4 regions of the Kitasatospora sp. NPDC127067 genome follow, and region 1 is predicted to be linked to each of the others. Evidence: riboswitches for the same ligand, from Rfam matches in the RefSeq annotation. Region 1 holds a riboswitch; each other region holds the start of a gene.

Region 1 (6,113 bases):
CCGACGGCCGCGGAGACCCAGCGGGCGCCCGGCAGGGCGAGGTCGATCAGCACCCCGGCCAGCGCCAGCGAGCCGGCCACCAGGCGGACCTGGCGGTCCAGTGCCCACACCCGGCGGGCGCCGGCCACCTGGTCCAGCGGCCGGCCGGCGTCGGCCCAGGCGTTGGTGCCGCCGCTCAGGGTGAGGGTCGGGATGCCGGCGTCGGACAGCTGGCGGCACGCGTCGTCGGCGCGCGGCCCGGCGGCGCAGACGACGGCGATCTCGCCGTGCGCGGCGGCCTCGCGCAGCGTGGGCAGGGCGCGGTCCAGCTGGTCGAGCGGGACGTTGAGGGCGCCGGGGATGTGGCCCGCGGCGTACTCGCCGGGGGAGCGGACGTCGATGAGGGTGAGCTGCCCGAGGCGGGGCTGGAGCTGCTCGACGGTCAGCGGCGTGGTCATGGGGGGTGGGGTCCTCTCCGGAAGGGGGTGTGGCTGGGGGTGGGGGGGGTCGGGGGCTGGGCGTCGGCCCGTCGCGGTGGCGCCGTGGTCGGCCCGTTGCGGTGGTCGGCCCGGCGTGCTGATGCAGGCCGGCGTGTTGATCGGTCCGGCGTGGTGAATCAGGCCAGCGTGGTGATCAGCATCAGCGCGGCGACGGCGAGCAGGGCGACGGCGAAGGCCTTCCGCAGGGTGCGCCCGCTGAGCTTGTCGGCCAGCCGCTTGCCGTCCCAGGCGCCGAGGATCGCGGCCCCGGTGAAGGGGGCGGCCACGGCCCAGTCGATCGCGCCGGTCGCGCCCAGGCGGGGCAGCAGGGCGGCGAGCGAGTTGGCGGTGATGACCAGCAGACTGGTGCCGACCGCCTCGGCCATGGTGAAGGCGAGCACCGAGACCAGGGCCGGTACGGCGAGGAAGCCGCCGCCGACGCCGAGCAGTCCGGTGACGGCGCCGAGCCCGGCGCCCGCGGCCGTGGAGCGGCCGAGTCCTGCGGCGGAACGTTCCTGCGCCTCGGCCTTGGGCGGCTTCAGCATCCGGAAGGCCGCGAGCGCCGCCAGCACCGCGAAGGCGCCGGTCAGCAGCGCGCCCGGCAGGTGGGCGGACAGCGCCCCGGCGGCCGCGGCGAGGGGCAGTCCGGCGGCGGCGAACAGGGCGCCGGTGCGCCAGCGGACCCGGCCCGCCCGGGCGTGGGCGATCAGGCCGGTCAGGGAGGTCGCGGCGACGATCACCAGGCTGGCGGTCGTGGCCAGCGCCGGGCTGAAGCCCAGCAGGTATACCAGGGCGGGTACGGCGAGCATGCTGCCGCCGCCGCCCAGCCCGCCCAGGGCGAGCCCGACCACCGCGCCGGCGGCGAGTGCCAGGAGCAGCGTGGTCATATCACGTGCCCGGCGCTTCCGTCGGGCGTGGTGACCGGGAGCCCGGACAGGGCCCAGGCGTTCATGCCGCCGGCCACGTTCAGCACCTCGACGCCGCGCTGGGCGAGCAACTCCGCCGCGCGCTGGGAGCGGTGGCCGGAGCGGCAGATCGCCAGCACGGTCCGGCCGGCCGCCGCGGGCGGCAGCGGGACACCGGCGACCAGGCCGATCAGCGGCTGGTGCAGCGCGTCGGGGGCGTGTCCGGTGGCGAACTCGACGGCCTCCCGGACGTCGAGCAGCACGGCGGCGCCGGTGCGGGCGAGTTCGTGGGCCTCGGCGGGGGTGGTCCGCCCGGGGGTGCGGTGTCCGTGGGCGCGGTGTTCGTGGGGAGCGGACCCGTGGGCGTGCGGCAGCAAAGGCATGCGGTGTCTCCAGTGGTGCAGACCGGACCGCAGTGGTCCGGCAGGTCGGGGGCGGCGCGGGCGTCCGCACGGGCCCGGTGGCCCGGTACGGCGGCGTGACCGGTGCGTCCTTGGCCCCGCCCGTATCGGCTCGGCGGCGGTGGCCGGCCCCTCGATGGCTTCACCATAGTACCCCCGGGGGTATTATCGAAATCGTTCGGACATACCCCCGCCCGTATCGGCTCCCGAAGCCGTATGCTCGCAAATATACCGAGGGGGGTATCGCGATGGCGCTGTGGCGCCCAGGAATCCGGCTTCGCCAACCAGGAGAAGGCCGAGGCCCGACCCGGAGGAGACAACCCCGTGATCTTCAGCCAGTACTACCTCGACTGCCTCTCCCAGGCCTCCTACCTGATCGCCGACGAACGCACCGGCCGGGCCGTGATCGTCGACCCCCGCCGGGACGTCGACGAGTACCTCGCCGACGCCATGGCGCGCGGCCTGACCGTCGTCGGCGTCATCAACACCCACTTCCACGCCGACTTCCTGGCCGGCCACCTCGAACTCGCCGCCCGCACCGGCGCCTGGATCGGCTACGGTCACCGCGCCGAGACCGAGTACCCCATCCGCAAGCTCGCCGACGGCGAGCGGATCGAACTCGGCGACGTCACCGTCCAGGTCCTCGAAACCCCCGGCCACACGCCCGAGTCGATCAGCATCCTGGTCTTCGAGCAGCCCGACGACACCGTCCCGTACGGTGTGCTCACCGGCGACGCGCTGTTCATCGGCGATGTCGGCCGCCCCGACCTGCTCGCCTCGGCCGGCGTCACCGCCGCCGAACTCGGCGCGATGCTCTACGACAGCGTCCACCGCAAGCTGATGGGCCTGCCCGACGAGACCCTCGTCTTCCCCGCCCACGGTGCCGGCTCGGCCTGCGGCAAGAACCTCTCCGCCGACCGCCAGTCCACCATCGGGGCGCAGCGACTGACCAACTACGCCTGCCGGCCCATGGACCAGGACACCTTCGTCCGCATCGTCACCGCCGGCCAGTCCACCGCCCCCGCCTACTTCGGCCACGACGCCGCCCTCAACCGGCAGGACCGCCCGCTGCTCGATCCCACGAACGCAGCCCGCCCGCTGTGCCCCGAAGGCTTCAAGGAGGCCCGTACCGCAGGCGCCGTCGTCCTCGACGCCCGCAGCCCCCAGGACTTCGGCGCGGGACACATCCGCGGCGCCATCAACGTTCCCGTCGACGGCCGCTTCGCCGAACAGGCCGGCACCGTCCTCACCCCCGACAGCAACATCGCGATCATCGCCCCGCAGGACCGCGAGGGCGAGGTCATCACCCGCCTCGCCCGCATCGGCTTCGACCGCATCGCCGGCTACCTGCGCAACCCCGGCAACGCCCTGCCCGCCCTCGCCGACGAGGTCACCCCCGCCGGCCGCCTCACCGCCGACCAGCTCCGCACCGCCCTCACCGACGCGCAGCCCCCCACCGTCCTGGACGTGCGCACCTGCGGCGAGCGCGAAACCGGCTCCATCGAAGGATCCCTGCACATCCCCCTGACCGAACTCCCGGGCCGCCTCGACGAGATCCCCACCGACCGCCCCCTGGTCGTCCACTGCGCCAGCGGCCACCGCTCCTCCATCGCCGCCAGCCTGCTGCGCCACCACGGCCACACCGAGGTCTCCGACCTCCTCGGCGGCTACAGCGCCTGGCACACCCTCACCCACCCCGCTCAGGTGTCATGACGTACCGCCAGTGATCAGGTCGTCGGCCTCGCCGGCCTTCGCCTTCGCCCCGGTGATGACGAGGCCACTGTTCAACCGGGGGTTCGGGCCCCGGGGTCTCTTGACCCGCTGTTCGGGGCATCGCCATGATGGGCCGTCATGTTGTGACTCCGCCGATGGGGGAAGTCCGGTCCGAATCCGGCGCTGACCCGCAACGGTAGGCCGCCGACCCCGCGTCGGCGGCGAGCCCGAGTACCCGTCGGCGGAGGTGTGTCACCCCTCCTCCCGTCGTGGTCTGCGGGCCGGAGCCCGCTGGCCCCTCGGCGCTCGCCGACGCCTTCCGGGCCCCTGCGTGCGGGCCCGGAAAGGCATCCCATGCCCGCCGTTCGCCGCTCCCTCGGCCCGCTCGCGATACCCGCCCTCGCCCTCGCCACCCTGTTCCCGGCGGCGGCCACCGCCCATGCCGCTCCCGCCGCCGCGACCTCGTCGCCGACGGTCCGTCCCGACGCCGCCGCCGCCGGCGGTTGGCTGGCCCGGCAGCTCGTCGACGGTGACCACTTCGAGTCCGTGTTCAACGGCACCGCCTACCCCGACCAGGGCCTGACCATCGACGCCGTGCTGGCCTTCGCGGCCTCGCACAGCTCCGACGAGGCCGCCGCGAAGGCCACCGCCTGGCTGGCGAAGCCCGAGATCATCGGCGGCTACCTCGGCGACGGCACCACCGAGGCCTACGCGGGCGCGACGGCCAAGCTGCTGCTCGCCGTCGAGGTGCGCGGCGGGAACACGGCGTCCTTCGGTGGGGTCGATCTGCCGGCTCGGCTGCGCTCGCTCCAGACCGCCGAGGGCCGCTTCTCGGACCGCTCGCAGTGGGGCGACTACAGCAACGCCTTCGGCCAGTCGCTGGCCCTGATCGCCCTGCACCGCACGCCCGGTGACGCCCCCGCCGCAGCCGTCGACTTCCTGGCGAACAGCCAGTGCGCGGACGGCGGCTTCCCCGTCTCCTTCGGCCAGGCGACCTGCACCGGCGACCCCGATGCCACCGCGCTCGCCGTCCAGGCCCTCGCCGCCACCGGCCGCACCGCCAAGGCGAACGCGGGCCTCGGCTGGCTGGCCGCGCACCAGAACACCGACGGCGGGTTCGCGGCCGCCGGGGCGACCACTTCCAACGCCAACACCACGGGCCTGGCCACCCAGGCGCTGCTGGCCGGCGGGCGCTTCGGCGCCGGCCTCAAGGGTTGGAGCCGGCTGGTGAAGTTCCAGCAGGGCTGCTCGGCCGACCCTGCCGTGCGCGGTGCGGTCGCCTACGACGCCTCCGGCTTCGACGCGGGCAACGGCGCCCGGGCCACCGCACAGGCCGTCCTCGGCCTCGCCGGCACCCCGCTGGCCACGCTCTCCGCCGCCGGGGCCCGCCCGGACGCGCCCACCCTGGCCTGCCCGGCCCCGGCCGCGTACTGAACACGCCCGAAACCAGGAGGAGTTCACCGATGAGCGATACCCTCACCCCGGCGCGCCCGGTCCGCCGTACGCTCGGCTCGGTCGCCGCGGCCGCCGCCCTCACCGCCGGTCTGCTCGGCGTCTCCGCCGTCCAGGCCCCGCAGGCTCGGGCCGCCGCTTGCGGCGGGACCACCGGCGTCACGGTCGTGGTCGACTTCACCGCTGTCGGCGGCGGCATCCAGACCGGCTGTGCGCCCGGCGACCCGGCCAGCGGCCTGGCCGCGCTGACCGGCGCCGGATTCAGCTACGCCTTCCACCCGCGCTTCCCGGGCTTCGTCTGCACCGTCAACAGCCTGCCGACGACCTGCACCAACCCCACCGGCAGCGCCTACTGGTCGTACTGGCACGCCCAGCACGGCGGCCCCTGGTCGTACAGCAGCCTCGGCGCGGGCAGCTACAACCCGGCCCCCGGCGACGTCGAGGGCTGGTCCTTCGGCGCCGGCGCCCAACCCGGCATCACCGCTCCCTGACCCGCCTGCCCGTACACGTCGACGCCCCGGCCTCCCCGACGAGGGAGGCCGGGGCACAGCGGTCGGGCGTGAGGTGCCCGCCGGCGCCGGACGAGTTTGTCGTACAGCAGTACGCTGCCGACCGCCGCAGCCGAGCACGCACGGCCGACGCGGGCGGGGTGGCGGTGAAGCCGGCGCCGGAGACGGCGCGCAGGCCGTCGACGGAGGCGTACGGGGACGGGGAGGTGTCGGTGGGCAGGCACTTGAAGCCGCCGCCGGGATTGAACTGCTGGGCGATGAGGAAGTCGACCGGGGTCTTGCTGTAGTTCCAGCCGCCGTCGTTGTGCTGGTTGGCAGGCACGGTCGCGACCGAGGCGTTCAGCAGGGACTGCGGGACGCGTTGTCCGCCGGTCCGGGTCTTGGCGCCGCCGAGGGCGAGCAGGCCGAAGACGGTCCCGTTGAAGTTCGCGGACGGGCCGTAGCAGCCGGGTTCGGCGGTCTGCCAGTAGGCGGTGAGGTCGGCCACGAGGTTGCGGGCCGGGCCGATCCGCGCGGGGTCGATGCCGGCCGCGTAGGAGTTGAGGATGCCACGCTCGTCGTCGGTGACGACCGGCGAGGTGCTCGGCCAGCTGCTCGCGGCGAGCTGGTTGCGGTAGACCAGGCGCGCGCGTCAGCTCCGGATTCGCACCGGATTCCCCCGCTCGGCCACCGCGG
Region 2 (7,186 bases), on a different contig from region 1:
CGCGGCCGTCGGCGAGCCGGAACCAGCCCTGGATCCGTCCGTTGCCGGAGGGCTGCCCGAGCGCCCAGCCGATGGTGGCCGGGTCCAGCCGCAGGTCGAACCGCTCCAGCAGGGCGGCCTGGGCGATCAGCTCCTTGGGCGCGTGCTCGACGCCGATGCACTGGTCCGGCGGCGGCAGCTGCGGCGGCCGCGCGCTGGTGCGCACCTCACCGTCGGCGGTGGCGAGGTCGCCGTGGCTGGCCACCACCCGCAGCCGCTCGACGCCGTCCTGGCTGAGCGAGGCGGTGCCGGTGGACAGGCCGCGGCCGGTGCGCAGCACCTCGGTGCGGACGGTGGCCGGGCCGGGGGTGGAGGCGGACAGGTAGTAACCGCTGATCGACACCGGGTCCGGGTGGGTGCCGTGCTCCAGCGACAGCGCGTGTCCGGCCACCGCGAGCAGCAGTCCGCCGTTCACCCCGCCGCCGATCTGCCAGCCGGCGCCGAGCTCGGCGTCGTAGCGGCCGGCCTCCTCGGGGTGCCTGGTCAGGGCGATGCCCTGGTCGAACTCGCTGCGGATCGCGGTGGTCATCTGGGGGGACCTGCCCTTCACGCGTGGTTCCGGACGTCAAGTTACTGACAAGTAGGCCACCACCCTACGCCGACCGGGTGAAACGCGGAACGGCCGCCGGACACCTGTTCGGGTCCGACGGCCGTCCACGACGTCCACCTGTCTACCGGCGGATGCTCGGCTTCAGCTCCAGGAAGCGGGCGAGCATGCCGTTGACGAAGGCCGGGGAGTCGTCCGTGGAGAACTCCTTGGCGATCTCGACGGCCTCGTCCAGGACGACGGCGTCCGGGACGCCGTCCTCCCAGATCAGCTCGTAGGCACCGAGCCGCAGGACGTTGCGGTCCACGATCGGCATCCGGTCGAGCGACCAGCCGACGGAGTACTGCTCGATCAGGTCGTCGATGCGACGAGCGTGCTGGACGTACCCCTCGATGAGCTCCATGGTGTACTCACCGACCTGCGGGGTGCCCTCGTCGGGCCTGGGCTCGCGGGCGCGGGCCACCCAGTCGGCGAGGACCTGCTGCGGGTCGACCCCGCGGTGGTCGGCCTCGAAGAGGATCTGGAAGGCCCTGGTGCGGGCCTTGCTGCGTGCGGCCGACACGGACTTACTTCACCCGGCCGAGGTAGCTGCCGTCGCGGGTGTCGACCTTGACCTTCTCACCCTTGGTGACGAAGAGCGGCACCTGGATCTCGGCGCCGGTCTCCAGGGTGGCCGGCTTGGTGCCACCGGTGGAGCGGTCGCCCTGGACGCCCGGCTCGGTCTCGGCGATGGTCAGCTCGACCGCGGCCGGGAGCTCGATGTAGAGGACCGAGCCCTCGTTCTGCGCGACGAGGGCCTCGAAGCCCTCCAGCAGGTACTTGGCGGCGTCGCCGACGACCGACGGCTCGATGGTCAGCTGGTCGTAGGTGTCCATGTCCATGAACACGAAGTTCTCGCCGTCCTTGTACGAGAACTGCATGCCGCGCTTGTCGACGTTGGCGGTCTCGACCTTGGTGCCCGCGTTGAAGGTCTTGTCGACGACCTTGCCGGTCAGGACCTCCTTGAGCTTGGTACGCACGAAGGCCGGGCCCTTGCCGGGCTTGACGTGCTGGAACTCGACGACGGACCAGAGCTTGCCGCCCTCCAGCTTGAGGACCATGCCGTTCTTGAGATCGTTCGTGGAAGCCACGGGCGCACTAACTCCTGTATAGCTGTCAAGGAACCAAGGGATTGCGTCCTGCCTCCCACGGCCCCCGGGGGGCCGCGGTCACAGGGCGAGGAGCTCCTTGGTGGTGATGGTGAGCAGCTCGGGCCCGCCCTCTTCGAGGGGGCGCACGACGAGCGTGTCCTCGATCCGGACGCCGCCCCTGCCCGGGAGGTGGACCCCCGGACCGACGGTGACCGGCACGCGGCTGTCCAGTTTACCCATGTCCGACGGACCGAGGCGCGGCGCCTCCCGGATCTCCAGCCCGACGCCGTGGCCCACCGGGTGCGGGGAGGCCTCGGTGTGGCCGGCCGCCTCCAGGACCTGCCGCGCGGCCCGGTCGGGCACGCACTGCTCCACGCCCGGTCCGAGCGCCTCCCGCCCGGCCCGCTGGGCCCGGAAGACCAGCCGGTGCAGCTCCACCTGCCAGGGCGCGGGGGCCGCGCCGATCACGAAGGTGCGGGCGGTGGAGACGCCGTAGCCGCGGTACTGGGCGCCCATCACCACGGTCAGGAAGTCGCCCTCCTCCACCCGGCGGTCGGTGGGCTGGTGGGCGGCCTGACCGGAGTGGCTGCCGGTGCCGACCGAGACCGGGAAGGCGGCCCGGTCGGCGCCGTGGTCGATCATCCGGCGCTCCAGCTCCATCGCCAGGTGCCGCTCGGTGCGGCCGACCAGGATCGACTCCAGCAGTTCGCCCAGTGCCTGGTCGGCGATCTCGGCGGCGATCCGCAGGTCGGCGATCTCGTGCTCGTCCTTGACCACCCGCAGCCGCTCGACCGTCTGACCGAGGTCCACCAGCCGGGCCCCCTCGGTCAGACCCCCCACCGCCCGGTGCCGGGTGACGGTCAGGTCGTGCTCCTCCACCGCCAGTCCCGACACCCCGGACCGCGCGGCGACGGCCGCGACGGCCAGCGCGGAGTCCGACCCGGCCGCCACCGGCAGCCGGGTGACGTCCGGGGCGATCAGGTGCTCCCCGGAGTCGTCCGGCGGCAGGTCGTCCGGCAGCGCGAGCAGCGCCCGCTCCCTGGTCAGCAGCAGGCTCGCCCCGCAGGGCGCGCAGCCCGTCAGGTACCGCACGTTCGCCGCGCGGGTGATCAGCGCCGCATCGGCCCCGGCCGCACTGCAGTGCTCCCTCACCCGCTCCCGCCGCCCCGCGTACGCATCCGCCATGCGTCGAGCCTACGAACCCCCGGCCCGAAGCGCCCGCCGAGCACCCCCGGCAGAACCCCCAATACCCCTTGCACGCCCCCCTGCGCGACCGCGGCACCGTCCCCCTCGGACCCGCGCCCCGCCCCCCACGCAGCGTGCCACCGAGGGGCCTCGCACCCCCCGGTGGCCCCTCGGACCTCGACCGGTCGCTACGTTCCGTCACGGATCTGTCACTTCCGGTCCTGTGCGAGTGCGACCCGGTCGGCGGCCGGCGCGTCGACTTCCGCGAGGAGCGCCGACCCGGGGCGCACCCGGCCCCCGGAACGCGAACGGCGCCTCCCCACCGCGGGGAGGCGCCGTTCCGGCGTGCGCGGGCAGGCCGCTGCGCGCGGCCGGGTGGCTCAGGAGCCCTCGGGCGTCCAGCGCTTCTCGACCCCGGCGAGCTTCCAGTACCCGATCGCGATCGCCCAGACGACCACGAACAGCCCGGCGATGGCGTAGCCGACGTTGTCCAGCGAGATGTCGGCGATGAAGCCGGTGACCGGGTCGGTCAGATCGAGCTTCTCGTGCAGCACCCCGACCAGCTCGATGGTGCCGATGACGAAGGCCACCGCGATCGACAGACCGGTGATGGTCAGGTTGTAGTACACCTTCCGCACCGGGTTGGCGAAGGCCCACTGGTACGCGAAGTTCATGAACGTCCCGTCCAGGGTGTCGAACAGGCTCATCCCGGCCGCGAACAGCAGCGGCAGGCAGACGATCGCGTACCAGGGCAGCCCGGAGGCGGCGCCCGAGCCGGCCATCACCATCAGGGTGACCTCGGTCGCGGTGTCGAAGCCCAGCCCCAGCACCATGCCCACCGGGAACATCTGCCCGGGCCGGGTGATCGAACGGGTCGCCCGGTTCAGCACCCGGGCCATGAAGCCGCGCGAGTCGAGGTGCGCCTCCAGCTCCTTCTCGTCGAACTTCCCGGCCCGCATCGAGCGGAACACCCTGAGGATGCCGAGCAGCGCCGCCAGGTTGAGCGCGCCGATCAGGTAGAGGAACACGCCGGAGGTGGTCGTCCCGATCACGCCGAGCCACTTGTGGGTGGCCGACTCGTCGTCCATCAGGGTGTTCGCCAGCTGCGCGCCGCCCGCCACCAGGGCGGCCATCAGCACCACCATCGAGGAGTGCCCGAGGGCGAACCAGAAGCCCACCGAGACCGGCCGCTTGCCGTCCGCCATCAGCTTTCTGGTGGTGTTGTCGATCACCGCGATGTGGTCGGCGTCGAAGGCGTGCCGCATCCCGAGGGTGTACGCGGTGATACCCAGGCCCACCCCGAAGACCTGGGTACCGACCGCGTACTTCTCGGGTGCGACCAGGAAGATCAGCGTGCCGAAGGCCACCACGTGCATGGCCACGATCACCGCCATCAGCCCGGCGGTACGGACGGTGTCCTCGCGCCGCCACTGGAAGCTGGGCAGCGCGGAGGGGGCCGGTTCGGCCCCGGCGGCAACGGTTTCGGGCAGGGTCATCTGCGGATCACGCTCCAGCACCTCGTGGAAAACCTCGTGAGATGCCGTGGCCGGTCTCCTGGCTGACGGGACGCCCGTACCCGCCTTCCCAAGCGCGCGAGGCGCCCAGTGGCTCCATGGGTACGGACGACGTTCCTCCGCGGACGGAGGAACGACCCGATCACAGTGGCGAGGGCCGCTCCGGGCTGGGACCCCTGAGGGTCCGTCACCGGTCTTCCCGAGCACCACGGCGGGGAACACCGTAGGGGTCACGCCCCGACCCGTGCAAGGTTGCGCACCTGCGCAGGTGTCCAGGATCACAGACCGCCGCCTGCGAGAATGTCCGCATGCATCTCGTACCGGCCGACCGCGCGGGCCACCGCACCATCGACGGGCACCGGGTCTGCGAGGCCATCGCCGCGATCGGCGACCCGGCCCACGTCCGGTCCTGGGCCGAGCGGTTCTCCCTGCTCGCCGACCCCGGCCGGCTCGCCCTGCTGCTCGCCCTCCACCGGGCCGGGCCGCTCGCCGTCACCGACCTCGCGGTCGCCACCGGCATGCGCGACCCCGCCGTCTCCCAGGCCCTGCGGCTGCTCCGCACGGCCGGCGTGGTCACCGGCGACCGGGACGGACGCGTGGTGCGCTACCAGCTCGTGGACGAGGCCATGCGCCCCCTCCTCGACGAGTGCGCTGCCGGCGAACACCACGAGCCCACCGCGGCCACGGGCTGACCCACTGGCCCGGCCCCGGAACCGCGCCGCGGCCGGAGCGGATGAGTACGATCATGACGTGCCGTCCCGCCCCCACGCCTGGCCCGCCGACCGGTGGAACACCCGACCGGTCAGGGCCCGCGTGCTGGCGGTCGCCCGCACCCTCACCTCGGCCACCCGGGTCCTGGACGTCCTGACCCTGCTGAACCCGGACGGCATCGAGCGGTACTTCACCGTCAACCCCGGCTCCGCCTTCGCCGACCGCGCCCTGGACGAGTACCTGCACGGCCTGCCCGGCTTCACCGTGCTGGACTGGGAGGACGCCGTCAGCCGCCGCTTCGACCTGGCCGTCGCCTGCGCCGTCCACTCCTCCATGCACCGGCTGGACGCCCGCCTCGTCGTCCTCCCGCACGGCGTCGGCTACAACCGGCTGGTCACCGAGTCCACCGGCGACACGGTCACCGCCGCCGGTCTGTCCCGCAACGAACTCACCCACCGCGGACGGGTGTTCGTGGACGTCCTCGGCCTCTCCCACCCCGAGCAGCTGGACCGGCTGCGGGACTCCTGCCCCGAGGCGCTGGACGTCGCCCGGGTGGTCGGCGACCCCTGCTTCGACCGGATGCTCGGCAGCCGGCGCTCCCGCGACGGCTACCGCGCCGCGCTCGGTGCCACCGGCGGCCGACGGCTCGTCGTCGTCAGCTCCACCTGGAGCGAGCACTCCTTGTTCGGCCGCCGCCCGGACCTCCCCCGGCGGCTGGTCCGCCGGCTCCCCGCCGACGAGTACACGGTGGCCGTCGTCCTGCACCCCAACGTGTGGAGCCGCCACGACCCCGAAGCGCTGCTCGACGACGCCCGCCGGATGGGCCTGCGCCTGATCCCGCCCCACCAGGGCTGGCAGGCCGCGCTCGTCGCCGCCGACTGCGTGATCGGCGACCACGGATCGGTCACCGTCTACGGCGCCGCCCTGAACCACCGCACCCTGCTCGTCGCCACCGGCGCCGCCGAACTCGACCCCCGCTCCCCCGGCTACGCCTTCGGCCAGGCAGCGCCCGTCCTCGACCCGGACGGGGACCTCGCCGCCCAGGTCGAACAGGCCCTCGCCCGGGACCCGGCCGACCTGAGCGCGATCACCGACCGCTCGCTCGCCCACCCCGGCGAATCCGCCCGGCTGCTGCGCCCGCTGCTGCACTCCTTCCTGGCCGGGCTGGACGAGCCCGCGGACGAACCGGCCCTGCCGCCCTACCCCAGGCCGGCCCCGTGCCCCGGCACCGTCGACCGGCCCACCGCGTACGACGTCGAGGGCCGGAGCGAGGGCACCGAGGTCAGCCTGCGGCGCTACCCCTTCGACCCGCACGACCACGCCCCGCGCGGCTTCCACGCCCTCACCGACGAGCACCCGGGCGACGCCCTGCGCTACACCGCCGAGGTCCTGGCCCGCACCGAGGTGCACGCCGAACGCCCCGCCGGCCGCTGGCTCGCCGACTCCGCCGCCGAACTCCCCGGCCTCGCCGTCGCGGTGGCCGCCCTCGGCCCGGCCCGCCACCTGCTCCGACTGCGCGCCGGCCTGCTGCTGGAGGCCCGCGCCGAACCGGACTGGACCTGCCCCGACCCCGCCGTCGACCCGCTGCTGCTCGGCTCCGCCGTGGCCTGCTGGCTCGCCGACGGCGGCGACCCGGCCGGCCTCCCCCGGCACGGCCTCACCGTCCGCACCGGCGAGCACCGCACCCGGGTGTCCTTCCGCACCGGCCCCTGAGAAGGGCGCTACTGCGGCAGCTCCCGCAGCCGCGCCCGGCTGCGCTCCGCGAGCTCCACGTCGTCCAGCTCCTCGGCGAGGGCGAGCAGCAGGGTGTGGGCCTGCGCCTCCTTCGCGTACTGGCCGCGCTCCTCGGCCCGCCGGGCGCAGTCGCCCGCGTGGGCGGCGGCGAGCTCCGGCTGCCCGAGCGCCCGGTGGGCCCGGGCGCGGACCAGCGGCAGCTTCATCAGCATGTCCTCGTCCCGCGTCCGCTCGGCCCGCGCGGTGGCCTCGGCCAGCCGGGCCAGCGCCTCCTGCGCGCGGCCGTCGGCGATCAGCGCCTGCGCCAGGTTGTAGCTCTGGACGAT
Region 3 (7,186 bases), on a different contig from region 1:
GGCGCCGGCGCCGTCCAGGAGCTGTTCTACCGGACCGTCCAGGTCTCCCGGCAGCGCAGCGAAGGCGCCATCTGCGTGGGCAGCTGCGCGGTGTACCGGCGCGCGGCGCTGGAGGAGAACGGCGGTACCACGCTGATCGGCCACTCCGAGGACGTGCACACCGGGTTCGACCTGCGCCGCCTCGGCTGGGACCTCCAGTACATACCCGTCGCGCTGGCCACCGGCGTCTGCCCGGACAACGTCGGCGGCTTCTTCAACCAGCAGTACCGCTGGTGCACCGGCTCGATGAGCCTGCTCGGCAGCAAGAAGTTCTGGCAGACCAAGCTGCGGCCGATCACCCGGGCCTGCTACCTGTCCGGCTTCTTCTACTACATCCACACGGCGCTGTTCACCGTCGTCTCACCGCTCATCCCGATCGTCCTGCTGCTCGCCCGCCCCGACCTGATCCGCTGGGAGAACACCGCGCTGGTGCTGCCCGGCCTGCTCTACGCGACGGTCGTCTTCCCGCTCTGGCACCGCAACCCCTACCGGCTGGAGGCCTGGGCCGCCCGCATGATGTACGGCTGGGCGCACGTCTTCGCCATCTGGGACATCGTGCGCCGCAACCGGATGGCCTGGCAGCCGACCGGCTCCAGCGGCGCCAAGCGGAACAAGACCCGGCGGTTCTGGATCGGCGTCATCGCCTGGGGCGGCGGAACCGCCCTGCTCTGGGTGCTGCTGAGCATCTGGCGGATGCTCACCATGGGCCCGCTGAACTTCGCCCTCGTCCTCGCCTCCGGCCTCTTCTACGCCACCATCGTGGGCCGGGTCCTCGTCCAGCCCCGCCCGACGGAAGCAGTGTGATCGCCATGACCGCCCACCCGAGACGGGCCGGCCGGCTCCGTCGCCGGCTGGCGCTCCCGCTACTGGCCGCCGCCGGCCTGCTGCTCACCACCGCGTGCGGCCCCGAGGACCCCGGCTTCGCGATGCAGAAGGACCTCGCCCGGGCCGCCCCGGCCGCCACCCCGGCCCCTGGCGCTCCGGGCACTCCGGGTGCGACTCCCGCGCCCGCCCAGCCCAAGGCCCTGCCGGCCGGCGTCCCGTACGACGTCACGCCGCTGCTCAGGCCGAGCCACAAGTACCTCGGCGCCGCCCTGCCCGACGTCCCCGCCACGATGGACGCGCTGCCCGGCTACCGCGACGCGATCGGCAAGCAGCCCAACATCCTGGAGTTCTACGCCCACTGGAAGGGCGGCTTCGACACCACGGGCGCCCGCCGGATCCACGACGCCGGGGCGCTTCCCTTCATGGCCTGGGAGCCGCACGACCGCTCGCTCGCCTCGATCGCGGCCGGCGACACCGACGACTACGTGCGCGGCGTCGCCAAGGCCGTCGCCAGGTTCAACCTGCCGATCGCCATCAGCATCGCCCACGAGATGAACGGCGACTGGTACCCGTGGGGCCGTCAGGCCGCCACCCCCGAGGACTTCGTGGCCGCCTGGCGCCACGTCCACGACCTCTTCGACCAGGCCGGCGCCACCAACGTGATCTGGGTCTGGAGTCCCAACATCACCGACCCCGCGCCCAACACCCGTCTGGAGCCGTACTACCCCGGCGACACCTACGTCGACTGGGCCGGCATGACCGGCTACTTCACCAAGACCGGGCCCAAGACCTTCGAGACGCTCTACGGCCCGACCATGGCCGAGATCCGCGGCTTCTCCCAGAAGCCCTTCTTCATCAGCGAGACCGCCTCCGAGCAGGGCAAGCGCCAACGCGCCGACATCGACCAGCTGTTCTCCGGGCTTGAGGCGCACGACGACATCGTCGGCTTCGTCTGGTTCAACATCGTCAAGCGAGCGGACTGGCGGGTCGAGGCCGTGCCGGACACCCTCGCCGCGTTCAAGCAGCGCGTGTCCGACCCCCGTTACGGCTTCGACATCCGGAACCCCTGATGAGTACTGAGTCCGAGTTCTCCCCCGTCCCGCACGGCCGCTCCGCCCACGACCCGGCCGCCGAGCCGGACCTTGACCCCGACGGGCCCGGGGCCGTGGCGGCGGGCAGCCCCGACGGGCCCCGCACGGCCGCGGCGGCGGGCAGCCCCGCACGGCCCGGAACCGCCGTGGCGGTCGACAACCCCGACGGCGTCGAGCTGGCCCCGTACACCATCCCGCAGGTCCCCGCGCTCGGCTGGGACCCGGGCACCAGCCCCCGCCGCCGCTGGATCGCCCGCGGCCTGCTGGGCGCCGTCCTGACCGTCCAGGCCGCCCTCTCGCTGCGCCTGCTGGCCGCCGCGCACCCCGACGAGGCCGCCGCCATGGTCGCCGGCCGCCAGCAGCTGTCCCACCTGCTGCACGGCACCCCGGTCACCACCGACCTGGTCGACCGGGTGCACGGCTCGCCCTGGCTCTACCCGCCGCTGGCCGGCGCCGCCGCCGACGCCAACGGCATCTGGGGCACCCGGCTGCTCAGCCTCGGCTTCGCGCTGCTCACCACGGTGCTGCTGTACTCGCTGACCCGGCGGCTGTTCAACGAGCGGGTCGCCATCTGCGCCATCGCCGGGTACGCCGTCCTCCAGTCCACCGTGGTGGTCGGCTTCTACGCCGCGCCCGAGTCCCTCGCCCTCCTGCTGGTCGCCCTCGCGGCCTGGACCACGGTGTTCACCGCCGGCCGCCATCCGGCCCTGGCCCTGCTCGCCGCCCCGCCCACGGCGCTGGCCTGCGCCACGGCCTACTCCGCGGCCTTCGCCGTCCCCGCCCTGGTCGCCCTCGCCTTCGCCTGCGCCCGGCCGTACCACCGGGTGGGCCCGGCCGCCCTGCGCGCGCTGCTGTCGGCCCTCGGCATCCTCGTCCTGCTGCTCCCGTACGGCACCCTCGGCAGGGTCGCCGGGTGGTCGCCCTCGCGCGGCAACGCCCCCGGCTCGGCCGGCTCGATCCTGCTCGGCACGCTCCAGTGGGCCGGCCTGTTCACCGTCCTCGCGGTGGCCGGCACCATCGCCTACGCGCGCCGCGAACAGATGCCCGAGCACGACGCGCCGGAGAAGGACGCCCTCCCCACCACCCGGGGCGGGCGCGCCCTGCTCGGGGCCGTCCTGACCGCCACTGCCCTGCTGGTCCCCGCCGCCCACCTGTGGACCGGCACCTCCGGCGCGCTGTTCCGCCACCTCGGCTACGGCATGCTGCTCGCCGCCCCGCTCGCCGGGGTCGGCCTGACCCGGCTGGTCGGCGCCCACTTCCGCCACCCCCAGCTCGGCATCCTGGTCTGGGTCGCACTGCTCGCCCTCGGTCTGGAGCAGTCCGCCCTGCGCTACCAGAACGGGCCCGACTCCGGCCGTCTGCTGGCCGTCCTGCGGGTCCACACGGAGCCCCAGGGCCGCTACCTCACCGAGGTCGACGGACTCGCCGAGTACTACCTCGGCGGCGTCTCCAGGCCCGAGCAGTGGATCTCCGCGCGCGCCGGGACGGACTACCGCGACGGGGCCGGGGTCGAGCACCACGGCGACGACGGCAGCGTGGCCGCGATCCGGGACGGCTGGTTCACCATGGTCGTCCTCGACAGCACCGCGCCGAGGGCCACCGACCGGGCCCTGAGCGAGGCCCTGAGCACCGCCGGACACTACCGGCTGGTCGCCCAGTTCACCTCGCCGACCGGCGATTCGAGTACGTACAAGGTCTATCTGAAGCACTGACCGGCCGCCCGGCTCACGCACATCCGCGACACGACAGGCACAACATATGGTGCCGCCGCAGTCCGGCGGCACTACATGTATGCTCGCTTCTGCTGTCGATGCAGGGGAACCCGGTGCGAATCCGGGACTGCCCCGCAGCGGTGAGCGGGCGGCTGCAGAAGCCGTAACCGCGAGTCCGATGACCTGCCGACGGCGTGCGCCACGGCCCTCCCGCAGAGGCCGCGCGAGCACCGAGCAGTACCCCTCCGGGCCTCGCGGGCGGGCCGGGGAGTCACCTCGCGCGACGCTTTTTGCGTTCGTGCCGTGCTCCCCTGCCCCGATCGGCCCGGTGGCCCCCCGATCACCGCCGCCGATCGCCGCCAGGAGAGAGCGCCTTGACCACCGCTGCCTCAGCCACCCTGCCCGCCCAGGGCTCCGGTACCGCCTTCACCGACCCGACGGTCTCCGACCCCGGGGGCGCGCTGCTGCGGCTGCTCACCGACCGCAGCACCGACCTCACCGAGGTCGACCCCGGCCATGTCGCCGCCGCCGCGCTGCGCGGCCGCCACGCCGGCTCGGACTTCGCCGAGCTGCGCGGGCTGGCCGTGGACGCCGCCGCGTCGATGATCGCCGAGGACCCCCAGTACTCGAAGCTCGCCGCCCGCCTGCTCGCCCTGGAGATCGTCGACGAGGCGAACAACCAGGGCTCGGTGTCCTTCTCCGCCTCGATCGCCGTCGGCCACGCCGAGGGCCTGATCGGCGACACCACCGCCGCCTTCGTCACCAAGCACGCGGCCGCCCTGGACGCGCTCGTCGACACCAAGGGCGACGACCGCTTCGAGTACTTCGGCCTGCGCACGGTGCAGTCCCGCTACCTGCTGCGCCACCCGATCACCCGCAAGGTGATCGAGACCCCGCAGCACTTCCTGCTCCGCGTCGCCTGTGGCCTGGCGGTCGGCGACAGCGAGCAGTCCGTGCGCGAGGTGGCCGAGCTGTACGGCCTGATGAGCCGCCTGGAGTACCTGACCTCCTCGCCGACGCTCTTCAACTCCGGCACCCGCCACCCGCAGATGTCGAGCTGCTACCTGCTCGACTCGCCGCTGGACAACCTGGACTCGATCTACAACCGCTACGCGCAGATCGCCCGCCTGTCCAAGCACGCCGGCGGCATCGGCCTGTCGTACTCGCGCATCCGCTCGCGCGGCAGCCTGATCCGCGGCACCAACGGCAAGTCCAACGGCATCGTGCCGTTCCTGCGCACCCTCGACTCCTCGGTCGCCGCCGTCAACCAGGGCGGCCGCCGCAAGGGCGCGGCCTGCGTCTACCTGGAGACCTGGCACGCCGACATCGAGGAGTTCCTGGAGCTCCGCGACAACACCGGCGAAGAGGCCCGCCGCACCCACAACCTCAACCTGGCGCACTGGATCCCGGACGAGTTCATGCGCCGGGTCAACGCCAACCAGGACTGGTCGCTGTTCTCCCCGGCCGACGTGCCCGAGCTGGTCGACCTGTGGGGCGAGGAGTTCGACGAGGCGTACCGCAAGGCCGAGCTGGCCGGCAAGGCCGTGCGCACCATCCCGGCGCAGACCCTGTACGCCCGCATGATGCGCACCCTCGCGCAGACCGGCAACGGCTGGATGACCTTCAAGGACGCCTCCAACCGCGCCGCCAACCAGACCGCGCTGCCGGGCCGCACGGTGCACTCCTCCAACCTGTGCACCGAGATCCTGGAGGTCACGGACGACTCCGAGACCGCCGTCTGCAACCTCGGCTCGGTCAACCTGGGCGCCCACGTCGCCCCGGGCGCCTCGGCCGCCGACCTGATCGGCGCCATGGACTGGGAGCGCCTCGACGCCACCGTCCGTACGGCCGTGACGTTCCTCGACCGCGTGGTGGACATCAACTTCTACCCGACCACCGAGGCCGGGACGTCCAACTCCCGCTGGCGGCCGGTCGGCCTCGGCGTGATGGGCCTCCAGGACGTCTTCTTCCAGCTGCGGATCGACTTCGACTCCGCCGAGGCGAAGGTCCTCTCCACCCTCATCGCCGAGCGCATCATGCTCACCGCGTACGAGCGCTCCGCCGACCTGGCCGAGCAGCTCGGCCGCCACGAGGCGTACGGCGAGACCCGCGCCGCCCGCGGCGAGCTGCACATCGACCACTTCCCGACGGCCGCCCCGCAGTGGGCCGACCGCTGGACGGCGCTGCGCGCCCGGATCGCCGAGACCGGCCTGCGCAACTCGCTGCTGCTGGCCATCGCGCCGACCGCGACCATCGCGTCCATCGCCGGCGTGTACGAGTGCATCGAGCCGCAGGTGTCCAACCTGTTCAAGCGCGAGACGCTGTCCGGCGAGTTCCTCCAGGTCAACCCGTACCTGGTGCGCGAGCTCAAGGAGCTCGGCGTCTGGGACCAGCAGACCCGCGACGCCCTGCGCGACGCCAACGGTTCCGTCCAGGAGCTGAACTGGCTGCCCGCCGAGGTGCGTTCGCTGTACCGGACGGCCTGGGAGCTGCCGCAGCGCGCGCTGATCGACCTGGCCGCGGCGCGGATGCCGTACCTGGACCAGAGCCAGTCCCTGAACCTGTTCATGGCGGCGCCGACCATCGGCAAGCTCAGCTCGATGTACGCCTACGCGTGGAAGGTCGGTCTGAAGACCACCTACTACCTGCGCTCGCGCCCGGCCACCCGCATCGCCCAGGCCGCGTCCGGTGCCGCCCGTGCCGCCGCGCCGGCGCCCGTGAACACCCCGACCCTCACCCCGGAGCAGGAAGCCGCCCTCGCCTGCTCCCTGGAGAACCCCGAGTCCTGCGAGGCCTGCCAGTAATGTCTCAGTCCGAAGACCGCAAGATGCTGCTCGACCCCGGCTTCGAGCTGACCCTGCGCCCCATGCGCTACCCGTCGTTCTACGACCGGTACCGGGACGCGATCAAGAACACCTGGACCGTCGAGGAGGTGGACCTGCACTCCGACGTCGCCGACCTGGCGAAGCTCAGCGAGGGCGAGCGCCACCTGATCGGCCGGCTGGTCGCGTTCTTCGCGACGGGCGACTCGATCGTCTCCAACAACGTGGTGCTGAGCCTCTACAAGCACATCAACTCGCCCGAGGCGCGGCTGTACCTCTCGCGGCAGCTGTTCGAAGAGGCCGTGCACGTCCAGTTCTACCTGACGCTGCTCGACACCTACCTGCCCGACCCGGAGGACCGCAACGCGGCCTTCGCGGCGGTGGAGAACATCCCCTCCATCCGCCAGAAGGCGCAGTTCTGCTTCAAGTACATGAACGCGGTCGACCACATCGACTCGCTGCAGACGAAGGAGGACAGGCGGGCGTTCCTGCTCAACCTGATCTGCTTCGCCGCGTGTGTCGAGGGGCTGTTCTTCTACGGCGCGTTCGCCTACGTGTACTGGTTCCGGAGCCGGGGCCTGCTGCACGGCCTCGCAACCGGTACCAACTGGGTGTTCCGCGACGAGTCCATGCACATGGACTTCGCGATGTCGGTGGTCGACACCGTCCGCGAGGAGGAGCCCGACCTCTTCGACGA
Region 4 (7,186 bases), on a different contig from region 1:
GTCTCCATCGGCTGCCTGGCCGCCTGGGCCACCGGCCTGCCCGGTGGCAACCAGCTGATGCACGTCGGCGCGTTCGCCCAGATCACGCTCGCGGCGATGGCACCGCTGCTGGTCATCCGGCGCAAGGTGGGGCAGAAGGTCGGCGACGTCCGCGCCCGGCGGGCGGAGTCCCGGCTCGGCTGAGTCCCCGCAAAAGTCATAAGAGTCAGGGCCCGGAACCTGTTGGTTCCGGGCCCTTCTCGTATGTCATAACAATCGAGCGCCGTGGGTGCGGGGCTCAGGCGCCGTCCGAGCGGAGACCGGAGCGGACCTCGACGCGGACGCCGGAGCCGCCGTCGCGGTCGCCGTGGACCCCGAACGTCCCCACAAAAGTCATAAAACTCAGGCGCCACCGGTGTGCACGCTGAACGCCGAGCGGCGGGCCGCCCGGGCCACGCCCGGGTCCGGGTGCACGCCCGAGACCGCCGTCAGCACCGAGGCCGCCCGCGGGTGACCGGACTGCCGGGCCCGCGCGAACAGCCGGACCGGGTCGCCCGCCGAGGCGCCCTCGACATGACCCACCAGCAGCTCGGTCTCGCCGTGGTCGAGCACCGCGGCCGCGGTGTCCACCCAGAGCCAGGCCGCGTCCTCCGCGCCCAGCACGTCCGCCGGGGAGACGCCCTCGTCGGCGCGCTCCGCCAGCCACAGCAGCGCATAGGGGCGCAGCACCGGCGCGTCCACCGCCGCGCGCACCGCCTGCTCGGCCGGGCCTCCGGCCACCCGCAGCGCCTCGAAGGCCAGTCCGCGCACCAGCGCGTCGTCGCCCCGGGCGGCCTCCAGCAGCTCGCCCACGGCCCGGTCCGCCGGGCGGGCCGCGACCCACGCCCGGAACTCGGCGCGGGCCGGGCCCGGCGAGTAGTCCGCACACGCGTTCAGCAGCTCGAAGGCGCTCTGCTCGATGTGCCCGGCCGCGGTCTGCGCGACCGTGCAGATCTCCTCCAGCTTGGCCCGCACCGCCCAGTGGCCGAGCGGCGACAGCTCCGCGGCATCGTTCCTGCGCACCAGGGCGCCGACGGCCTCCAGGCCGTCGAGCATCCAGTCCAGGACGGCGGCCACGTCGGCCGGCGCGGCCGGGGTGTCGATCTGCGGCGCGCGGCAGGTGCCGCGGACGGCGGAGACGGCCGAGGCCGCGTGCGGCACCGGCGACAGCCCCGGTCCGCCGAGGCCGGTGCCGACCCGGCGCTCGTCCAGGCCCCGGCGCAGCAGTTCCAGCAGTTCGCTCTCGGCGACGGGGCCGTCCACCAGGTGCAGGAAGGAGAGCAGCTGCGGGGCCTGGTCCACGGCCTGCCCGGCCAGCACGGCGAACACGCCGCGCAGCGCGGCGGGCGGCACCGGGGCGAGCAGGGTCCAGGCGTCGAACATCGCCGACCATCCGCGCACCACGGCCTCGTCGTCGTGCTCCCAGGCATGCAGGCGCCAGCCGGGGCCGGCTCCGCCGTCCCGGGGCTCCACGAGGCCCACCAGCAGCGCCTGCCCCCATGCCTTGGCGGCGGCGCCCACCGTCATGGCCAGCGCCCGGCCGGCCTCGCGGGCGTCCTCGGGGAGCAGTTCGCCGCGCTTGTCGACCTCGGCCAGCTCACCGGCCCAGCGGGCGACGCGGACGGCGTCCACCAGCATCCGGCGGGCCAGCGGCGCCAGCTCGGCGGGTGCCGGGAAGCCCTCGGGCACGGGAACCCTGCCCCGCCCGGGAGCCGGAGCGGGCCCTCGCCGCCGGGGTACTCCGTTACGGGGGACACCCGCCCCGCCCGGCCTGCCACCGGCGGGCCGTTGGGCCGTTCCGGGGAGACGGGTCACCGTCGCACCGGTACCGATCGTCGGCGGGAGCGGGGCATCACGGTCGCGCGGGTTCCGAGACGTCACGTCGAGCAGTCTTCCCCTTGCACCGGCCTTCTGTCACATCCGGTTGTCCGTACGACCGGGCGACCGGTGGCGGCACCTCCGCAAGATCGGGCAACAGCGGCAAACCGCCTGGCCGGAAACGTGTGACCTGCCCATGCCACTCGCATCGTCCCGGTTGCCAGGAATGCTCGGGCGGTTACCGTGCGTACGGGTGGGGGGTCAGTGGCCGGGCAAATTGTCGTCCCTGACATCGGGGTGGTTTTCGCGCCGGTCGCACGGGGAATCCCCTTCCGCCGACTTCCGGCGGAGCTGTCCAGTCCGAATCCGGACGGATGACGGGCGGGGCGGGGGGATCGCGCCGCGCGAGAAGTCGGACCGGCCGACTTCTCGCGCGCCTACGGCGGAATGGGGGAAACGTTCATTCGTGGGCAGGGGGAAGCGCGCCGGAAAAGCCGGCGCGGCCCAGCCGGAAACGCCCGCGCGCGGAGGGGGGCGAGGGCGCGACCCGTAGGTCTTGCGGGCCTCGCGGACCCTGTCGGACGGATCGGACGGATCGGGTCGACGGGTCGACGGGTCGAACCAACGGGCCGGCTCGGACCTCGGCGGTGGGGCCGCGTTCCGATCCGCAGGGGCGGAAGCGGAGCACCGACCGCGGCACGTCCGGGAGACGTTCCGGCGAGGACCCGCCGGCGGCGCCCTACAGCAGCGGCGTGAGCCAGCGGCGGAGCAGTTCGGTGTACCGGTCGGGAGCGGTGTTCCAGAGGGTGGCGTGGTCGGCACCGGGGAAGGCCTGGAGGCTGACCACGTCGCGACGGGCGGCGGCCAGCTTCTCGGCGCTGCCGAAGGGCGCGATCCGGTCCTCGGGGCTGTGCAGGAGAAGGGTGGGCACCCGCAGGTCGGTGCCGTCGGCGATGCGGGCGAAGTCGGCGAGGTCGACGCCGGTGCGGCCCTCCGCGGCCAGGGCCCCGAGCTCGGCGGCGACGCCCTGGAAGCCGGCCCGGGCAGCGTCCCGGCGGGCGGAGACCGGGAGGTCGAGCACCGGCGAGTCGAGGATGAGGCCGCTGACGGCGTGCGGCCAGGCGGTGCGGGCCGCGGTCTGGAGGGCCGTGGTCGCGCCGACCGACCAGCCGTAGAGGATCACCTTGCCCGCGCCGCTGTCGAGCGCCAGCCGTACCGCCGCCTCGATGTCGCGCCACTCGGTCTCGCCGAAGTGGCTGAGCCCGTCCGGGGAGGCGGGGGCGCCCTGGTCGCCGCGGTAGGTGACGGCAAGGGTGGGCAGGCCGAGCCGGTCGAGGACGGGGAGCACCGGGAGGGTCTGCTGGCGGTCGGCCTCGGGGCCGTGCACCAGGATCACCCAGGTGCCGCGCTTGCCGTCGAGCCGCCAGGCGGGAAGGGCGCCGAGCTCACCGTCGGCGGTGGTGTCGGTGAAGGGGAGGCCGAGTGCCTCGGTGGGGTCGCCGAGGTGGACCCGGGGGGTGAAGCGGACCTCGGTGCCGGGGGTGAGCGTGCCCCGGTCGGCGCGGAGCAGCCGGCGGGTGACGCCCCGCTCGTCGCTGTGCAGGACCTCCTCGACGACCGCGTGCCCGCCGTCCGCCCACTCGACCGCCCAGCGGCCGGGGCGCAGGCTCTCGGGGCCGCGGGTGAAGGTGACGCGGCCGGGGGCGAGGCCGCGGACCAGGACCGGCCCGGACTTCGGGACGGCGGCCACCGGACGGACCGTCCGCTCGGAGGCCCGACGGCCGATCACCAGCACGGCGGCCCCGACCGCGGCGGCCGCCACGACGGCGGCGGTTCCCCAACGCATTTCGCTCCCCGCTCTGTTGCTCACGGACCGGACGGTGTTCGGGCACCAGTTCACCGGCGCTCCGTCCGCCCGGCCACCGGGCTGGGCCGTCCGGGTCACCCGGGCGGCGGCCCGGCGGCGCCGAGGAGGTGCCGGAAGCGGGCGGCGAGGGCGGCGGCGGGGGCGGCGAGGGGCTTTCCGCGGTGCCCGCCACCGAACTCCGCGGCGCATGCCACCGAACCGCAGGCGTGGCCCCGGTCCTGCCCCAGCCGCCGAACGCACGAAGCGGCCCGGCCACGGACCGGTGCCGCGCCGGGCGATCCCCCGGCCTGTCAGCGGCCCCGCGCCGGGCGATCCCCGGCGCGTCGGCGGCGTCCGCGTGTGACCAACCCCTCCGTGACCTCGGTTGACTCCCGGTTCGGGCCCGTGATGGGATCCTGGGGCCAAACGGAGGCATGGAGAGGAAGCCGGTGGAATTCCGGCGCGGTCCCGCCACTGTCACCGGGGAGCACGCTCGGAACATCGCCACGGCGGCCGTCGACGGCCGCTGGAAGGCTCCGGGCGTGCGTTCGACCCGGAAGCCAGGAGACTCTCGCCCCCGTCACGTCGATCCAGGGCGCGGACCCTGAGTGAGGACACGCACGCGATGCAGGCTGCCCCGCCCCACCGGACTCCGAGCTGCCTTCCGCCGTGCCCCCGATGACCCCGCTCGGGCCCTCCTCCTCGCCGCGCCCGCTGGCCCGCGCCGCCGCGTTCGCGCTCGGCGCCGTCGCGGGCCATGTCGCCGACGCCCGCTTCGCCGACCCCCGCCGGGGCCATCCGGTGGCCGTCTTCGGCGGCGCCGCGACCCGGCTGGAGCGTCGGCTGTGGCGCGACGACCGCGGCGCGGGGGCCGGGTACACGGCGCTGTGCGTGGGCGCGGTGGCGGCGGGCGCGCTCGCCCTGGACCGTACGGTGGGCCGGCGTCCGCTGGGCCGGGCGGTGCTGGCGGCGGCCGCGACCTGGACGGTGCTCGGCGGCACCTCGCTGACCCGGGAGGCGCGCACCATCGGCCGCTCGCTGTCCGCGGGCGACCTCGCGGCGGCCCGGGAGCGGCTGCCGCACCTGTGCGGGCGGGACCCGAGCGCGCTGGACGGGCAGCAGATCGCCCGGGCGGTGGTCGAGTCGGTGGCCGAGAACACCGCCGACGCCGTGGTGAACGCGCTGACCTGGGGCGCCCTGGCCGGCACGCCCGGCCTGCTGGCCTTCCGCGCCGTGAACACCCTGGACGCGATGGTGGGTCACCGCTCGCCGCGCTACGCCCGGTTCGGCTGGGCCTCGGCCCGGCTGGACGACCTGGCGGGCTGGCCGGGCGCCCGGCTGACGGCGCTGCTGACGGTGGCCGCCGCGCCCGAGCCCCGTACGGCCTGGCGGGTCTGGCGGCGCGACGGCTCCGCGCACCCGAGCCCGAACGCGGGCCAGGCCGAGGCGGCGTTCGCCGGCGCGGTGGGCGTACGGCTGGGCGGGGCGCTGCGGTACGGCGAGAGGGTGGAGCACCGGCCCGTGCTGGGTGCGGAGCTGCGGCCGGTGACGGTGGACGACATCGAGCGCGCCTGTGCGCTCTCCCGGCGGGTGGGCGCACTGGCGCTGGGTACGACGGTCGCGGGGCACGTCCTGCTGCGGATGCTGCTGAGGAAGAAGGGACGGGCATGAGCAAGGCGCTGCTGGTCGCGGGGACGACCTCGGACGCGGGCAAGAGCGTGGTGACGGCCGGGATCTGCCGTTGGCTCGTCCGCCAGGGCGTGCGGGTCGCGCCGTTCAAGGCGCAGAACATGTCGCTCAACTCCTTCGTCACCGCCGACGGCGCCGAGATCGGCCGTGCCCAGGCGATGCAGGCGCAGGCCGCCCGGGTGGAGCCGGAGGCGGCGATGAACCCGGTGCTGCTCAAGCCGGGCGCGGACGGCCGCAGCCAGGTGGTGCTGCTCGGCAGGCCGGTGGCGGAGGTGGGCGCGCTGGACTACCGCGAGCGCAAGCCCGTCCTGCTGGAGCGTGCCCTGGAGTGCCTGGCGGACCTGCGCGGCCGCTACGACGTGGTGGTCTGCGAGGGCGCGGGCTCGCCCGCCGAGATCAACCTGCGCGACCGCGACATCGCCAACATGGGCCTGGCGACGGCCGCCGCCCTGCCGGTGGTGGTGGTCGGGGACATCGACCGCGGCGGGGTCTTCGCGGCGATGTACGGGACGCTGGCGCTGCTGTCGGCGGAGGACCAGCGGCACGTGGCCGGCTGGTTCGTCAACAAGTTCCGCGGTGACGCGCGGCTGCTCGCGCCCGGGCTGGAGATGCTGCACGGGCTGACCGGCCGTCCGGTGCTGGGCACGCTGCCGATGCTGCCCGGGCTCTGGCTGGACGCCGAGGACTCGCTGGACCTGTCGACGGTGGTGGACCGGGCGGACGGGCCCGGGCCGTACGGCGCGGACGTGCTGCGGGTGGCCGTGGTGCGCTTCCCGCGGCTGTCCAACTTCACCGACATGGACGCGCTCGCGCAGGAGCCGGGCGTGCTGGTGCGCTGGGCGACCCGCCCGGAGGAGCTGGCCGACGCCGACCTGGTGGTGCTGCCCGGCACCCGGGCCACCGTCGCGGACCTCGCCTGGCTGCGCGAGCGCGGTCTGGAGCCGGCGCTGCGGGCGCGGGCGGCGGCCGGGCTGCCGGTCCTCGGGGTCTGCGGCGGCTACCAGATGCTGGCGCGCTCGATCGTGGACGAGGTCGAGTCGAAGGCGGGGGCCGTCGAGGGCCTCGGCCTGCTGCCGACGCAGGTGCGGTTCGGCGCCGAGAAGGTGCTGGCGCGGCCGGTCGGCGAGGCGTACGGGCAGCGGGTGGAGGGCTACGAGATCCACCACGGGGTGGTCACCGTCGAGGGCGGGGACACGTTCGTCTCCGACGGCCGGGGGCGGAGTCTGGACGGCTGCCGGGTGGGCCCGGTCTGGGGCACGACCTGGCACGGCGCGCTGGAGAACGACGGGTTCCGCCGCGAACTCCTGCGCGAGGTCGCCGCGTTGTCGGGCCGGGCGTTCGTCCCGGCCCCGGACACCTCCTTCGCCGCGGCGCGCGAGGCCCGGCTGGACCGGCTGGGCGACCTGATCGAGGAGCACGCCGACACCGACGCGCTGTGGAAGCTGATCGAGGGCGGGGTGCCGGCGGCCGGATCGCTGCCGTTCGTCCCGCCCGGGGCCCCTGGGAGTGACGCATGAGCCGGGTACGGCGGCAGTGCCGGGTACGGCAGCAGAGCCGGGCAGGATCACGGGACCAGGCAGGATCACGAAACCGGGCAGGTTCACCGAGCCGGGCAGGATCACAGGACCGGACGGTGCCGCGGAACCGGGCACGACAGGAGTGGGGTACGGCATGAGTGACGTCCGCTATCCGTTCACCGCGATCGTCGGCATGGCCGACCTGCGGCTCGGGCTGCTGCTGAACGCGGTCTCCCCGGCCGTGGGCGGCGTGCTGGTGCGCGGTGAGAAGGGCACCGCGAAGTCGACCATGGTGCGC

The links. A riboswitch is a leader RNA that binds a small molecule or an ion and turns the genes downstream of it on or off. The one in region 1 is predicted to bind cobalamin.
Region 2: it holds a riboswitch for cobalamin, as region 1 does, so the genes downstream of both, ACFWJ4_RS12780 (HoxN/HupN/NixA family nickel/cobalt transporter) here and ACFWJ4_RS29405 (peptidase) in region 1, are expected to answer to the same signal.
Region 3: it holds a riboswitch for cobalamin, as region 1 does, so the genes downstream of both, ACFWJ4_RS27640 (ribonucleoside-diphosphate reductase subunit alpha) here and ACFWJ4_RS29405 (peptidase) in region 1, are expected to answer to the same signal.
Region 4: it holds a riboswitch for cobalamin, as region 1 does, so the genes downstream of both, ACFWJ4_RS19105 (cobalamin biosynthesis protein) here and ACFWJ4_RS29405 (peptidase) in region 1, are expected to answer to the same signal.

The regions. Positions count from the first base shown of each region.
Region 1 covers NZ_JBHXEM010000092.1:21,179-27,291, forward strand. Annotated here, with positions in the region: gene ACFWJ4_RS29385 (rhodanese-like domain-containing protein) at 1-437, opposite strand, end outside; gene ACFWJ4_RS29390 (sulfite exporter TauE/SafE family protein) at 596-1,345, opposite strand; gene ACFWJ4_RS29395 (rhodanese-like domain-containing protein) at 1,342-1,746, opposite strand; gene ACFWJ4_RS29400 (rhodanese-like domain-containing protein) at 2,089-3,477, shown strand; cobalamin riboswitch at 3,614-3,735, shown strand; gene ACFWJ4_RS29405 (peptidase) at 3,832-4,911, shown strand; gene ACFWJ4_RS29410 (flagellar hook-length control protein FliK) at 4,941-5,420, shown strand; partial or broken gene ACFWJ4_RS29415 (hypothetical protein) at 5,572-6,066, opposite strand.
Region 2 covers NZ_JBHXEM010000023.1:4,146-11,331, reverse strand. Annotated here, with positions in the region: gene ACFWJ4_RS12800 (thioesterase family protein) at 1-568, opposite strand, end outside; gene nusB (transcription antitermination factor NusB) at 711-1,148, opposite strand; gene efp (elongation factor P) at 1,153-1,716, opposite strand; gene ACFWJ4_RS12785 (M24 family metallopeptidase) at 1,795-2,901, opposite strand; gene ACFWJ4_RS12780 (HoxN/HupN/NixA family nickel/cobalt transporter) at 3,282-4,397, opposite strand; cobalamin riboswitch at 4,428-4,641, opposite strand; gene ACFWJ4_RS12775 (metalloregulator ArsR/SmtB family transcription factor) at 4,724-5,107, shown strand; gene ACFWJ4_RS12770 (hypothetical protein) at 5,166-6,839, shown strand; gene ACFWJ4_RS12765 (AAA family ATPase) at 6,848-7,186, opposite strand, start outside.
Region 3 covers NZ_JBHXEM010000081.1:32,430-39,615, forward strand. Annotated here, with positions in the region: gene ACFWJ4_RS27625 (glycosyltransferase family 2 protein) at 1-843, shown strand, start outside; gene ACFWJ4_RS27630 (glycoside hydrolase family 26 protein) at 849-1,934, shown strand; gene ACFWJ4_RS27635 (glycosyltransferase family 39 protein) at 1,934-3,667, shown strand; cobalamin riboswitch at 3,730-3,873, shown strand; gene ACFWJ4_RS27640 (ribonucleoside-diphosphate reductase subunit alpha) at 4,066-6,471, shown strand; gene ACFWJ4_RS27645 (ribonucleotide-diphosphate reductase subunit beta) at 6,471-7,186, shown strand, end outside.
Region 4 covers NZ_JBHXEM010000043.1:45,326-52,511, forward strand. Annotated here, with positions in the region: gene ACFWJ4_RS19090 (CDP-alcohol phosphatidyltransferase family protein) at 1-183, shown strand, start outside; gene ACFWJ4_RS19095 (hypothetical protein) at 382-1,707, opposite strand; gene ACFWJ4_RS19100 (alpha/beta hydrolase) at 2,576-3,682, opposite strand; cobalamin riboswitch at 4,121-4,253, shown strand; gene ACFWJ4_RS19105 (cobalamin biosynthesis protein) at 4,361-5,353, shown strand; gene ACFWJ4_RS19110 (cobyric acid synthase) at 5,350-6,888, shown strand; gene ACFWJ4_RS19115 (putative cobaltochelatase) at 7,043-7,186, shown strand, end outside.